Regions from separate parts of the Bordetella avium genome, predicted to be linked through region 2. Evidence: predicted binding sites of a transcription regulator. Region 2 holds the regulator's gene; each other region holds the start of a gene.
What was found. The regulator LexA, encoded in region 2, represses DNA repair genes until DNA is damaged. The targets are predictions, from matches to a motif close to ACTGTATNNNNATACAGT.
Positions count from the first base shown of each region.

Region 1: a site for LexA is predicted at 3,125-3,142, ahead of recA (recombinase RecA). Genes of this name have one in related genera too.
Region 3: a site for LexA is predicted at 2,082-2,099, ahead of dinB (DNA polymerase IV). Genes of this name have one in related genera too.

Region 1 is NZ_CP139969.1:1,297,664-1,302,115, forward strand. It holds gene U0029_RS06235 (MFS transporter) at 1-599, opposite strand, end outside; gene U0029_RS06240 (sensor histidine kinase) at 779-2,164, opposite strand; gene U0029_RS06245 (response regulator transcription factor) at 2,268-2,963, opposite strand; gene recA (recombinase RecA) at 3,296-4,357, shown strand; gene recX (recombination regulator RecX) at 4,382-4,452, shown strand, end outside.
Region 2 is NZ_CP139969.1:2,270,794-2,275,245, forward strand. It holds gene uvrB (excinuclease ABC subunit UvrB) at 1-362, opposite strand, end outside; gene U0029_RS10525 (amino acid aminotransferase) at 438-1,640, shown strand; gene lexA (transcriptional repressor LexA) at 1,927-2,568, shown strand; gene U0029_RS10535 (MFS transporter) at 3,014-4,207, shown strand; gene U0029_RS10540 (benzoate/H(+) symporter BenE family transporter) at 4,367-4,452, opposite strand, start outside.
Region 3 is NZ_CP139969.1:1,646,738-1,651,189, reverse strand. It holds gene hmpA (NO-inducible flavohemoprotein) at 1-374, opposite strand, end outside; gene U0029_RS07895 (GatB/YqeY domain-containing protein) at 507-968, shown strand; gene dinB (DNA polymerase IV) at 974-2,056, opposite strand; gene U0029_RS07885 (PaaI family thioesterase) at 2,223-2,621, shown strand; gene U0029_RS07880 (BPTD_2524 family lipoprotein) at 2,629-3,075, opposite strand; gene U0029_RS07875 (S9 family peptidase) at 3,231-4,452, shown strand, end outside.

The DNA.
Region 1 (4,452 bases), 970 kb from region 2:
GGGATACGCCAGCCCCAGTCTCGGAAGGCTTCTTCGCCGATGTAGTTGCGCACGCCGAGAATGACCAGCAGTGACAGAAACAGGCCGAGCGTCGCCGTGGTTTGAATCCAGCTAGTGTAGAAGCCGCGTCGGCCATGGGGGGCGTGTTCAGCCACGTAGGTTGCCGCCCCACCGTACTCGCCCCCGAGCGCCAGACCTTGCAGCAGGCGCAGCACAATCAGAATGGCGGGTGCCGCAATGCCGATCGTGCTGTAGCTGGGCAGAACGCCGACCAGAAAGGTCGACAGACCCATTAGGACAATAGTCACCAGGAAGGTGTATTTGCGGCCTACCAGGTCGCCAAGACGGCCAAACACCAGGGCGCCGAACGGGCGCACGGCGAAACCCGCAGCAAAGGCCAACAGCGCGAAGATGAAGGCCGCTGTGGGATTCACGCCCGAGAAAAAGTGCTGCGCGATGATGGCGGCCAGCGAGCCGTATAGATAGAAGTCATACCATTCAAAGACGGTCCCCAACGACGAGGCGAAAATCACCCGACGTTCGTCCTTGGTCATGGGCCTGGGCTCCGTCTTGGGGCCTGACACGGTTGTTGTACTCATGATGTCTCCTCGTTATCGGCCGGTGGTGTTCCACCGTGCTCGGTACCCTGGGCTTATGGCGGCGCAGGGCATGACTGCCAAAGTAAGGAGCGAGACTGACGGGGTTCTGACGTAACCCTTACCTGAACCTTAATTATGTAACTTAATGCATCACTCGCTTGGGAGCTTGCGGGCATTCCCTAGGTCAGGGTTTCGGGCTCATCGGCAGGATAGGTGCCGTAATAGTTGAAGGTGACGACGATACGCGTGCCGGGAAGGTCGGAGTGCCGGCTGGGGTGAGATTCGATGTGTACGCCGGCACGGTGTTTCTGCGCAATTTCGCGCACGATGGCCAAGCCCAGCCCACTGCCATCCGACAGGGTGCCTAGCACGCGGTAGAAGCGGTCAAAGACGCGCTCGCGTTCTTCGGGGGGGATGCCGGGGCCACTGTCCTCGACTTCCAGCACGGCGTGCTCGGCCGTTTGGCGCACACGTACTGTGATATGGCCACCGCTAGGGGTGTAACGCAGCGCGTTATCGACAAGATTGTTGATCATTTCACCCAGCAGAATCGGATTGCCCATGATTTCCACGGGAGCGTCGCACCCTTCAAAACCAAGGTCTGCATTCAGCGACAACGCCTGGGGAACCCAGTTCATGGTCTGTTCCGAGGCGATGGCATTGATATCCACTGGCGCCAGTCCGGTGGCGTCCGGCGTTTCTGCTCGAGCGAGTAGCAGTAACTGATTGACCAGGCGGGTGGCGCGTTCCGAACTCGCGACAAGCTGCCTCAAGCTGGATTGCATTTCATCGGGACTGGCGTCGCGCAGCGCCAGTTCGGCCTGAGTGCGTAGCCCGGCCAGCGGTGTCTTTAGCTGGTGCGCCGCATCGGCGACAAAGCGTCGCTGCGCTTCGACGTTGGCCGAAAGTCGGTTCAACAGTTCATTCATGGCGCCGACCAGAGGCGCGATTTCGGAAGGGGCGGCGCGCTCGTCGATGGGGGATAAATCGTCTGGTCGCCGCGCCCGCAGTCGCTGTTGCAGGGCATTCAGCGGCGCGACGCCGCGCGACAGGCCGAACCATACCAGCAGTACGGCCACCGGCAGCACCACGAATTGAGGAATGATCACGCCCTTGATGATGTCGTTGGCCAGTTGCGCGCGTTTCTCGCTGGTCTCGGCCACGATCAGCAGCGGCGGCTGGCTGCCGGGCAGGTGCAGATCGACCCAGGTGTAGGCCATCCGGACGTTGAATCCGCGCAAGGTATCGTCGGCATACCGCACTTGCCCTGGGCGGGCTTGGCCGGCCAGGGGCGGCAAGGGCAGGGCACGGTCGCCGCCTAGGTACTCGCCATGGCTGCCCAGCACCAGCCAGAACACGCTATCGGTTTCATCCGCACGCAAGAGCTCGCGCGCGGCGCGGCTCATGTGGAGAGCGGCTCTGCCATTCTCGGCCTGCACTTGGCTGGCGATGAGGCTTAAATTATTGGCCAGCGCACGATCGTAAGGAACGTTGGCGATGTTTTGCGCCACCACATAGGTGATGGCCACGCTCATGGGCCACAGGAGAAACAGCGGCGCCAGCATCCAGTCCAGGATTTCGCCCAGCAATGAGCGTTGCGGCTGCGCGAAACTCGGTCCCTGGGCGTTTTCGCGCAGCGCCTGGAGTGCGGCTTCGTCGATGGCCGGATCAGCTGGCGAGGGGGTAGGTGGCGGCACCCTGATCGCGTTCCAGGCAATAACCCAGTCCACGCACAGTAATGATCTTGACTCCGCTGGGCTCAAGCTTTTTACGCAGACGATGGACGTAGACTTCGATTGCATTGGTGCTGACTTCTTCGCCCCATTCGCAAAGGTGGTCGACCAACTGCGTTTTGCTGACCATGCGGCCGCTGCGGCTTAGCAAAATTTCCAGCAGGCTGACTTCGCGGGCCGATAGGTCCAGGGCATGGTCATCCACCGTGGCCACGCGTCCCGTCTGGTCAAAGACCAGACGGCCATGGCGGATAAGGGTCGAGCCACCGCCGGCGCCACGGCGTGTCAGGGCTCTTACCCTTGCCTCGAGTTCCGATAGCGCGAAGGGTTTGGCCATGTAATCGTCGGCCCCCAGGTCCAGGCCTTTGACGCGCTGTTCGACACTGTCGGCCGCCGTCAGAATGAGTACAGGCAACAAAGAATTGCGCGCCCGTAAACGGCGCAACACTTCCAGCCCCGTGACTTGAGGCAGGCCGAGATCGAGAATGAGAAGGTCAAAGGGCTGTGCGGCTAGCGCGGAGTCTGCCGCCATGCCGTCGCGCACGGCATCGACGGCGTAGCCGTTGTGCCGCAGCGAGCGCGACAGCCCGTCGGCAAGAATACTGTCATCTTCGGCAATCAGGATGCGCATGCGACACCGTGGGTTTGTCCGGCGCGTGCCGGGGCGTGTATCGGAGCGGCCACTCTTGGCGTCTGTTTGGCGCTGGCGGGTTGCCCCTTCGTCTTGTGCGGCGCATTCTGTCACAGGCCTTCCGCCTTGCCACTCAGGGAATACGTGGAAAACTTAGACATGCTGTTTGTTTGTACAGTATAATCCGATGCCATAATTCCACGTCCGCGTGGACAATGCCCCACGCAGCATGAACCGCTTATGCATGACCGTTTAAGCATGATCGCTTAAGCATTACTGCTTGTGCATGAACCGCTTGCCCGGCCTGAGGGCGCACTTACATAGGACTCTCCATGGACGAAAAAACCAGCAAGGCTGCGTCGGAAAAAGCTAAAGCCCTGGCTGCCGCGCTTTCCCAGATCGAAAAGCAGTTCGGCAAAGGCTCGATCATGCGCTACGGCGATAACGAGGTTGAGCACGATATCCAGGTTGTTTCGACCGGTTCGCTGGGCTTGGACATCGCGCTGGGTGTCGGCGGGCTGCCGCGTGGCCGCGTGGTTGAAATCTATGGTCCGGAATCGTCGGGTAAAACGACGCTCACCCTGCAGGTCATCGCCGAAATGCAGAAAGTGGGCGGCACCTGCGCCTTCGTCGACGCCGAGCATGCGCTCGATGTCCAGTACGCTTCCAAGCTGGGCGTCAATCTCGGCGATCTCCTGATCTCCCAGCCCGACACGGGCGAGCAGGCGCTCGAGATCACCGACGCGCTGGTGCGTTCTGGCTCTGTTGATCTGATCGTGATTGACTCTGTCGCCGCGCTGGTGCCGAAGGCCGAAATCGAAGGTGAGATGGGCGATGCCCTGCCTGGTCTGCAGGCCCGCCTGATGAGCCAGGCGCTGCGCAAACTGACCGCCACGATCAAGCGCACCAATTGCATGGTGATCTTCATCAATCAGATCCGCATGAAGATCGGCGTGATGTTCGGCAACCCTGAAACCACCACCGGCGGCAACGCACTGAAGTTTTATTCTTCCGTGCGTTTGGACATCCGTCGTATCGGTTCCATCAAGAAAGGCGACGAGGTGGTCGGCAACGAAACGCGCGTCAAGGTCGTCAAGAACAAGGTGGCGCCGCCGTTCAAGCAGGCCGAGTTCGACATCATGTACGGCGCCGGTATTTCTCGCGAAGGCGAAATCATCGATCTGGGTGTGGCGGCCAACGTGATTGAAAAATCCGGTGCCTGGTATAGCTACAGCGGTAACCGCATCGGCCAGGGCAAGGACAATGTGCGCGAGTACCTCAAGGAAAACCGTGCCATGGCCATCGAGATCGAAAACAAGATCCGCGATAACCAAGGCATCGTAGCCCGTGCGGCGGAGTTCGCTCCGACGGCCGAAGAAAGCGCGGAAGACTGAGGCCCCTCCTCATTCGCTTTCCCTATGTGTGCTTTCCCGACCGCCAAAGAACGGCAGCGCGCGCGCCTCGAAGACGAGTTTGAAACGCTGGCCAG
Region 2 (4,452 bases):
TCCTTCTCAATGAACAGGTCGCGCGTGGGCACATAGGCCTCAGGCTGGTAGTAATCGTAGTAAGAGACGAAATACTCGACCGCATTCTTGGGAAAGAAATCGCGCATCTCGGCGTAAAGCTGCGCCGCCAGGGTCTTGTTGGGCGCGAGCACCAAGGCCGGACGCCCTAGCCGGGCGATCACGTTGGCCATGGTAAATGTCTTACCCGAGCCCGTGACGCCAAGCAAGGTCTGGTACATCAGTCCATCAGCCACCCCCTGGACGAGTCCCTCAATGGCGGCGGGCTGATCGCCAGCCGGCGCATAGGGCTGAAAGAGTTGAAAAGGACTGCCGGGAAATTCGACGTATCCAGGGTCTGTCATGCTAGACTTGTCCGAGGGTAAACCCACCATTATCCACAGCACGCGATTGTGCGTCCACCCACTCAATCTAGTCCCATGAGCACCCTCTTCGCTTCCGTCGAACTCGCCCCGCGCGACCCCATTCTTGGTCTGAACGAGCAGTACAACGCCGACACCCGCCCTGGCAAAGTGAATTTGGGCGTGGGCGTCTACTACGACGATGAGGGACACATCCCGCTGCTCGGCGCCGTTCGCAAGGCCGAACTGGCCCGTGTCGAAGCCGCTGCCGCCCGCGGCTATCTGCCCATCGAAGGCATCGCCGCTTACAACAAGGGCGCGCAAGCCCTGCTGTTCGGCGCCGATTCCACGCTGGCTGCCGAAGGCCGTTTGCTGACCACCCAGACGCTGGGCGGCACCGGCGCGCTGAAAGTCGGCGCCGACTTCCTCAAGCAATTGCTGCCGCAATCCAAAGTCCTGATCAGCGACCCGAGCTGGGAAAACCACCGCGCCCTGTTCGAGCGCGCCGGCTTCAAAGTCGAAACCTACACTTATTACGATGCCGCCACCCATGGCCTGAATTTCGATGGCATGCTGGCCTCGCTGCAAGCAGCCCCCGAACAGACCATCGTCGTGCTGCACGCCTGCTGCCACAACCCCACCGGCGTGGACCCCACGGCCGAGCAGTGGAAGCAGATCGCCGAAGTCGTCAAGGCCCGCAAACTGGTCCCCTTCCTCGACATCGCCTACCAAGGCTTTGGCGAAAACCTGGAAAAAGACGCTTCGGTTGTGCGTCTGTTCGCCAGCATGGGCCTGACCATGCTGATCAGCTCCTCGTTCTCGAAGTCGTTCTCGCTGTATGGCGAGCGCGTCGGTGCCCTGACCGCCGTCGCCGGCGACAAGGACGAAGCCACCCGCGTCCTGAGCCAGCTCAAGCGCGTCATTCGCACCAACTACTCCAACCCGCCGACCCACGGCGGCAGCGTGGTTGCCGCCGTACTCAACACGCCCGCACTGTTCGCCGAATGGCAGCAGGAACTGGACGCCATGCGCGACCGCATCCGCCTGATGCGCCAGCAGCTGGTCGAGAAGATCAAGGCGCAAGGCGTGACGCAGGACTTCAGCTTCGTGCTGCAACAACGCGGCATGTTCTCCTACTCGGGCCTGACCGCTGCCCAAGTGGACCGCCTGCGCGATGAGCACGGTGTGTACGCGGTGTCCAGCGGCCGCATCTGCGTAGCCGCCCTGAACAGCCGCAATATCGACACCGTCGCTGCCGCGATCGCCGCCGTTCTGAAGTAATCGCTGGCGTTTGCGCGCCAGCCCTGACAAACCTTCCGCCAACACGGAAGGTTTGTTCGTTTCGGGCCTAGCCCATGCCCCCTTCAGGCGCAGTCCCTGGCCCCTTCGCGCCTGCCCCTCCCTGCCCGATCACCACCCTGCCATGTAAGACGCAACACGCGGATCATGGCGCAGGCGGGCCATCTGCCATCACTTGCATTTTTTGGCTATGTCCCCCAGAATCACGCTGTATATACATACAGTCCGTGGTTTACACAAGCCTCGGGCCATTATTGAGATCACGACCATGGCCACGAAACTCACGGAACGCCAGCAGGAAATCCTGGACCTCATCCGGCAAACCGTCGCCCGTACGGGCTTTCCTCCCACACGTGCCGAAATCGCCCAGGCCTTGGGTTTTCGATCGCCCAACGCTGCCGAAGACCACCTCAAAGCCTTGGCGCGCAAAGGCGCCATCGAGCTCACGGCGGGCGCGTCCCGCGGCATACGCCTCAAAGATGCGGAACCCACGCCCTCCCCCATCCTGGCTTCGCTGTCACAGTTGCTGCTGCCGCTGGTAGGCAGGGTGGCGGCCGGCAGCCCGATTCTGGCCGCCGAACATGTCGAGCGCGACGTCGGCGTCGATCCCAGCCTCTTTTCGCAAGCCCCTGACTACCTGCTCAAAGTGCGCGGCATGAGCATGCGTGACGCAGGCATTCTTGAGGGCGACCTGCTTGCAGTCAAAAAATCGAGCGAGGCGCGCAACGGGCAGATCATCGTGGCCCGGCTGGGCGATGACGTCACCGTCAAGCGTCTGCAGCGCCACGGCAGCCGCATCGAGCTGCTGCCCGAAAATCCCGAGTTCTCTCCCATCCTGGTGGCCCCCGATGACGAATTCGCGCTCGAAGGGGTTGCTGTCGGCCTGATCCGCACCCACGCTCTGCATTAATACCTGCACCAGAGCACAGAACCACCCCGGCCCTGCCCTCTGATCAAACCCACCAAGACCCCTAGGCGCGCCGACACAAAGTCGCCGCGCAGCCGCCCGGCGCTACGCCATCCGGCGTGCCCCCCCCGGCCTGCGGCAATGGTCTTGCCTCCGAATCGATCAAGCGGCGGCTGCGGCATGTGCGCCGCCTGTTCGAGGATCGTTTCGCACGAAGACAAACCCGCTTGCTCGACCCGCACATCAAGCGCGAGCTAGACATCGGCGCTCCTGCTGCAACCCACACCTGCTCTGCTGGCGCAGGCATGACTGCCGGCTCCGTATCAGTCGCAAACAAGCTGCCGCCTTGGCTTCCCTAATTTCAGGGCGACATGATATCCACGCAGTCCTATGCAGGCATGATTACGCCGCCACGCTCCACCAAGAGCCAAAACCGGAAATACCAGGAATGACTCGCACCCTCGCAACCCCATCCCGCCACGCGCAACAACTGCCACTGGGCGGTCTGCTCGCGCTGGCGATGGCCGCTTTCATCACGCTGCTCACTGAAATTCTGCCTGCGGGCGTACTCTCATCGATTGCGCAAAGCCTGGAGGTATCGGAAAGCCTGGCAGGCCAGTTCATCACGGTCTATGCCGTGGGCGCCTTGGTCGCCGCGATTCCGGTGATGACGCTCACACAGGGTGTGCGCCGACGCCCTCTGCTGCTGTTCGCAATCGCCGGCTTCGCCGTCGTCAACCTGCTTACCGCCCTGTCGCGCGACTACACGCTGTCCATCACCGCGCGATTCTTTGCCGGCGTATTCGGCGGCATCGTGTGGTCTATGCTGGCGGGCTACGCCGTCCGTATCTCTCCCGCCCACCTGAGCGGACGCGCGATTGCAACCGTCGGCATCGGGGGCACCATTGCGCTAGTGCTCGGCGTACCCGCCGGCGCTTTGCTGGGACGGCATATCGGCTGGCAAGCGGCCTTCGGGCTGATGAGTTTGCTCGCCCTGGTGCTCATCGTATGGATAAAAACCGTCGTGCCTGACTTCGCAGGCCAGAGCCGCGACCAACGCCAGCCGCTGGCAAAGGTCTTTCTCAAGCCCGGCATCCGCGCCGTGCTGATTGTGGTGTTCAGCTTCGTCGTCGCGCACAACATTCTGTACATCTACATCGAACCGCTGCTGCAGGTTGCCGGGCTGGCCAGCAAGGTTGATGTGGTGCTTTTCACCTTCGGCGCGGGCTCGGTCGTCGGGCTTTGGATGGTGGGCGCCCTCGTGGATCGACGCCTGCGCTTTCTCGCGCTGGCCAACATGTTGCTGTTCGCACTGGCCGCCATGCTATTCGGCCTGTGGGGTCATGCCGCTCCTATCGTCTACTCTGCTGCTGCCCTGTGGGGACTGGCGGTAGGCGGCTTCGGCACCCTCACGCAAGCAGCCCTATCGCGCTTCGCCGGCGATTCGGTCGATGTCGCCCAGGCCATGTACACCACCGGCTGGAATACCGCCGTGGCTGCGGGCGGCATCGTCGGCGGCCTGCTGCTGGGCTGGGGCAAAGCGCAGGGCCTGGCCTGGGCGGCCATGGCCGTCCTGGCGATTTCACTGATCGTTACGATGGGCTTCATGAACCCGGCGCTGCGGCGCCAAACCCGGTCCTGAGCCGCACAGGCCGGAACAGAAGCTCGGGCGGGCCAAAGCGCGCGGGCGTTAACAGAAGCGCCTGCACCGCGCCGAGGTCGTGTCGGATATCCTAGGCCCTAGCGGCCTCGGGATAGCGGCTGGGCTGTCCGCGCCAGGTTTGCGCGCCTGGCGGCTCGATCATCGACTTGGCCGCTCGTTAATAGGCTGCCCAGCAACGACGGGCTTGGCTGCCCGTTGCGGCAAGCGACCGTTGAGACCCACAT
Region 3 (4,452 bases), 620 kb from region 2:
GCCGCCGCCCAGGCCTCGATCAGCGCGTCACTGGCCGCCTCGCCCAAAACCTCGCGGATCGAGGCCAGCAAATGCCTGCCGACGATGGCGTAATGCTCCGGCCTAATCCCTAAGCTGACGTGCTTGTGCGCCACCCGTTCAAGCACCGGAGCTAGCACGGATGGGTCATCGATATGCTCGGCGTAGGCCGCTACCGCCAGCGCCAAGGCCTGCTGCTGCTGGCCGTTGTGCTGATGCCCCAGGTTGAACACCTGCTTGAGTTCCGGGTTGCCACTTAACATGCGGGTATAAAAATGACGCGTGAGGGCTTCGCCCTGGGTTTTCAGGACAGGCGCGCTGGATTTGACCAGTTCTCGGACGCTTGCGGACAACATGGAGGACTCCTCGTAAAACACGGGATAGATCGGTTAAAGATGTATTTATTTTACACCTTTAAAACTGACTTGCACCGCTACCAGGCGGGCGGTTAAAACACGGGCTTTGCTGCAACCCTCAAGGACCCCGCCATGAGCACCGACTCGCTCAAGACCGCATTACTCGACGCCCAGAAACAGGCCATGCGCGCCAAAGACAGCGCCCGCCTGGCCACCCTGCGTTTTCTGCTGGCCGCGGTCAAGCAGAAAGAAGTCGATGAGCGCCGCGACGTCAGCGACGCCGAGATCACCGCCATCATCGAAAAACAGGTCAAGCAGCGGCGTGAATCCATCGCCGCCTTCGAGGCCGCCGGCCGCACGGAAACCGCAGAACAGGAAAAGGCCGAACTGTTGGTGCTGCAAGAGTTCCTGCCTCAAGCCGCCAGCGCAGAAGAGGTCGAAGCCGCCATTGCCGCCGCCCTGGCTGAGGTGCAGGCTCAGGGTGTGACCGGCCCTGCTGTCATGGGCAAGGTGATGGCGATTCTCAAGGCTGCCCTGGCAGGCCGCGCCGACATGTCGCAGTTGTCGCAACAGGTCAAGGCCCGTCTGTCCTGAGCCGGCTAGAAAGCGCCGCCAAACAAATCAGGCTGGCGCGCGCTTTGAGCGGGGTCGGTGAAATTGCTCATGCCGACCCCCGCCAGCCGGTAGCGTGTATGCGCCGGCAAATCCACGCGCGCGCATAGGCGGCGCGCAATCGCCGCCAGCTCTTCGGCCGACGACGGCGGCTGCGACAGTGTGAGGCTGCGTGTAAGCAAACGGAAACGATCGGTTTTGAGCTTGAGCACTGCCGTTCGCCCCAACTGGCCTTTTTTGCGCGCCTGCTCCCACACCCGCGCCGCAAGGCGGTCCAGCGCCTCACCCAGGTCGGCCAGGCGCAGATCGCGCTCAAAAGTATTCTCGGCGGACACCTGCTGCAGCGGCTGATCGGGCTGCACCTCGCGCTCGTCCAGGCCCCGCGCCAGCTCATGGAGCCGCAAGCCGTGCCGACCGAAGTGATGCTCCAGCTCGGCTGGCGCGCACGTGGCCAGATCACCGACGGTGTGAATGCCCAAGGACTCCAGCCGGGCCTGCGTTACCCGGCCCACGCCAGGCACCTTGCGCACCGGCAGCGGCTGGAGAAACTCCAGCACCTTGGCCGGCCGCAGCACGAACAGACCGTCGGGCTTGTTCCAGTCAGAAGCGATCTTGGCCAGAAATTTATTCGGCGCCACCCCTGCTGAAGCCGTCAGGCCGGTTTCGCGCTGGATCTGGGCACGGATGGCCTCGGCGACTGCGGTCGCCGAGGGCAAACCCAACTTGTTGACCGTAACATCCAGGTAAGCCTCGTCGAGCGACAGCGGCTCGATCAAGTCGGTATGGCGCGAAAAAATCTCGCGTACCTGGCGCGACACCGCCCGATAACGGTTGAAATCCGGCGGCACATACACCGCGTCCGGACAGAGCCGCTGAGCCCGCGACACGGCCATGGCGGAATGCACGCCGAAGTGCCGCGCTTCATAAGAGGCCGCGCACACCACCGAACGCGCGCCCGTCCAGGCCACCACGACCGGCTGGCCGCGTAACTCGGGGCGGTCGCGCTGCTCGACGGATGCATAAAACGCATCCATGTCGATATGCACGATTTTTCGGATTTCTGACGGCATGGCGGCGCCCTGGCCCAGACAAACTACTGGATAAATATACGGTATCGCTATTATGACCCGAGTCGCCCCGCCGCGCAGCCCCGGCCCGTTGCCGGCCATGCAAAGTCCAGGCCCGGCCAGCTTTTCGCGCTACATTCTAGGCCCCACGCGGCACCTAACCATAAGCATGAACGAGACAACACACGATTACTTCGGCCTCAGCATTCCTCTGATGGATTACCTGGGCCTCATCCCTGAGTCTGCCGAAAACGGCGTGGCGCGCTGCCGCCTGCCCTGGCGGCGAGAACTGACCAACAGCCGCGGCCACGTCCATGGCGGCACGATGATGGCGGTGCTGGATTTCACCCTGAGCGCAGCCGCGCGCGGTGATCGGCTTGATCTGGGCATGGCGACGATAGACATGAGCACCAGCTTTATGACGCCCGGCATGGGCGATCTGGTGATCGAGGCCCGCTGTCTGCGCAAAGGCAGTTCCATCGCCTTCTGCGAGGGCGAAATCCGCGAACTGGTGGCCAAGGCGTCGGCCACCTTCAAGCTGGTCCGGCAGCGGCCGGGCAGCGACTAAGCCGGGATCAGCGCGGCCGGGGCAGCTTCCAGACCTCTTCCTTGGGCTGCGGCGAACCCGGCATATAAGCCACACAAGACGGCAGGCCATAGGTAATGGCGTCTTTCATGGCGCGCACGGCATCGCTGTTCCAGATGCTGCGCCCCCACATATTGATATGGGCGGTCGAAGACTGCGGGCCGGTGGATTTGATTTCCACCCGTGCCATTTCATTGCTGCCAAAGGGGGGAAGCACGCGCATCACGGCCGTCGTCTCATTGAGCTGCCCCTCCACGCGATAGCCCCCCTGCCCGACCAAGCAGCGCTGCGCCTGTGCGACGGCGGCGTCATAGGCTGCCTTAAGGGGCACCTGAGCCTGCACCTCGCCGGATACGGCGCCGTCATTGGGGCCGGTGCCGACCGCGCATCCAGCCAGAGCCAGGACAAGGCTGGCGAGAGAGATGGCTTTGAACATGATTCCTCCGAGAAACTGCGCCGCATTATCCCGCATTCAGACCGGTTCGACACCTGCCAAAATCCTGTGGCATGATCGAAAGCCTCTGGCGCCTGCACGGTGCCTGTCGCCGCCGTTCCCGGCGGCGCAAGATGACGGAGGTAATTGTGTTCAAAATGCTAACCCGCGCCCTGCTGACAGCAGGCATGATCGGCACCGCGCTAGGCGCCTCGGCCCAGCCGCCGCGCCAATACCCTCTGAAAGATTTCTTCCGCAATCCCGAGCGCGGTTTTTTCCGCTTGGCCGATGACGGCCAGACGCTGGGCTTTATGCAGCCAGTCAGCGTTGATGGCCATCCGCCGCGCATGAATATCTATGTGCAGGCGCTCGCCGATGGGCGCCCGCAGGGCGAAGCGCGCAAACTGACTACCGAAACCGCGCGTGATATCAGCAACTTCTTCTGGAAAGGCGGGGATACCGTCCTCTATCAGAAGGACTTCGGCGGCGATGAGAATTTCCACGTCGTGGCGGTCGACACTATCAGCGGAAAAATTACCGATCTCACCCCCTTTGACGGCGTTCGTGCTGACATCATCGACGAACTGGCCGATGATCCCGACCATGTTCTCATCTCGCACAACCAGCGTGACCCGCAGGTCTTTGACGTCTACCGAGTCAACGTGCGCACCGGTCAATCCACGCAGGTCGCCCAGAATCCAGGCAATGTGGTCGGCTGGCAGACCGACCATGCGGGCCGTGTACGGGCGGCTATCGTCAGCGACGGCCTGAACACCACCCTGCTCTACCGAGACGACGAAGCCTCACCCTTCCGTCCCTTGATCACCACCGACTACCGCACCAGCGTCAGTCCTGCTTTTTTCACCTTCGACGACAAAAAGCTCTACGCCCTGTCCAACCGGGGCCGCGATCGCCAGGCGCTGGTCGTGATCGACCCGGCCCAGCCCGACGTCGAAGAAAAAATCTTCGAAGCCGACACGGTAGACCTCGATGGCGCCGGCTTCTCGCGCAAGCGCAAGGTACTCACACTGGCCGCCTACCAGACCGACAAGCCGCAGCACCGTTTCTTCGACGAAGACACCCGCAAGCTGTTCGACGATCTGCAAGGTCATCTGCCGGGCTATGAGGTCAGCGTGCAAAGCTGGAACTTGGACGAAGATCGCTTCATCGTCGCCGCCTACAACGACCGCACGCCGGGCGCCCGCTACCTGTACGACGCCCGAAAAGACACGCTGCACAAGCTGGCCGATATCAATCCCTCTCTGCCCGAGGCCGACATGGCCACGGTCCAGCCCATCCAATACACCGCCCGTGACGGCCTGACCATCCACGGTTATCTGACCCTGCCTAAAGGGCGGGACCCCAAAAACCTGGCGTGCA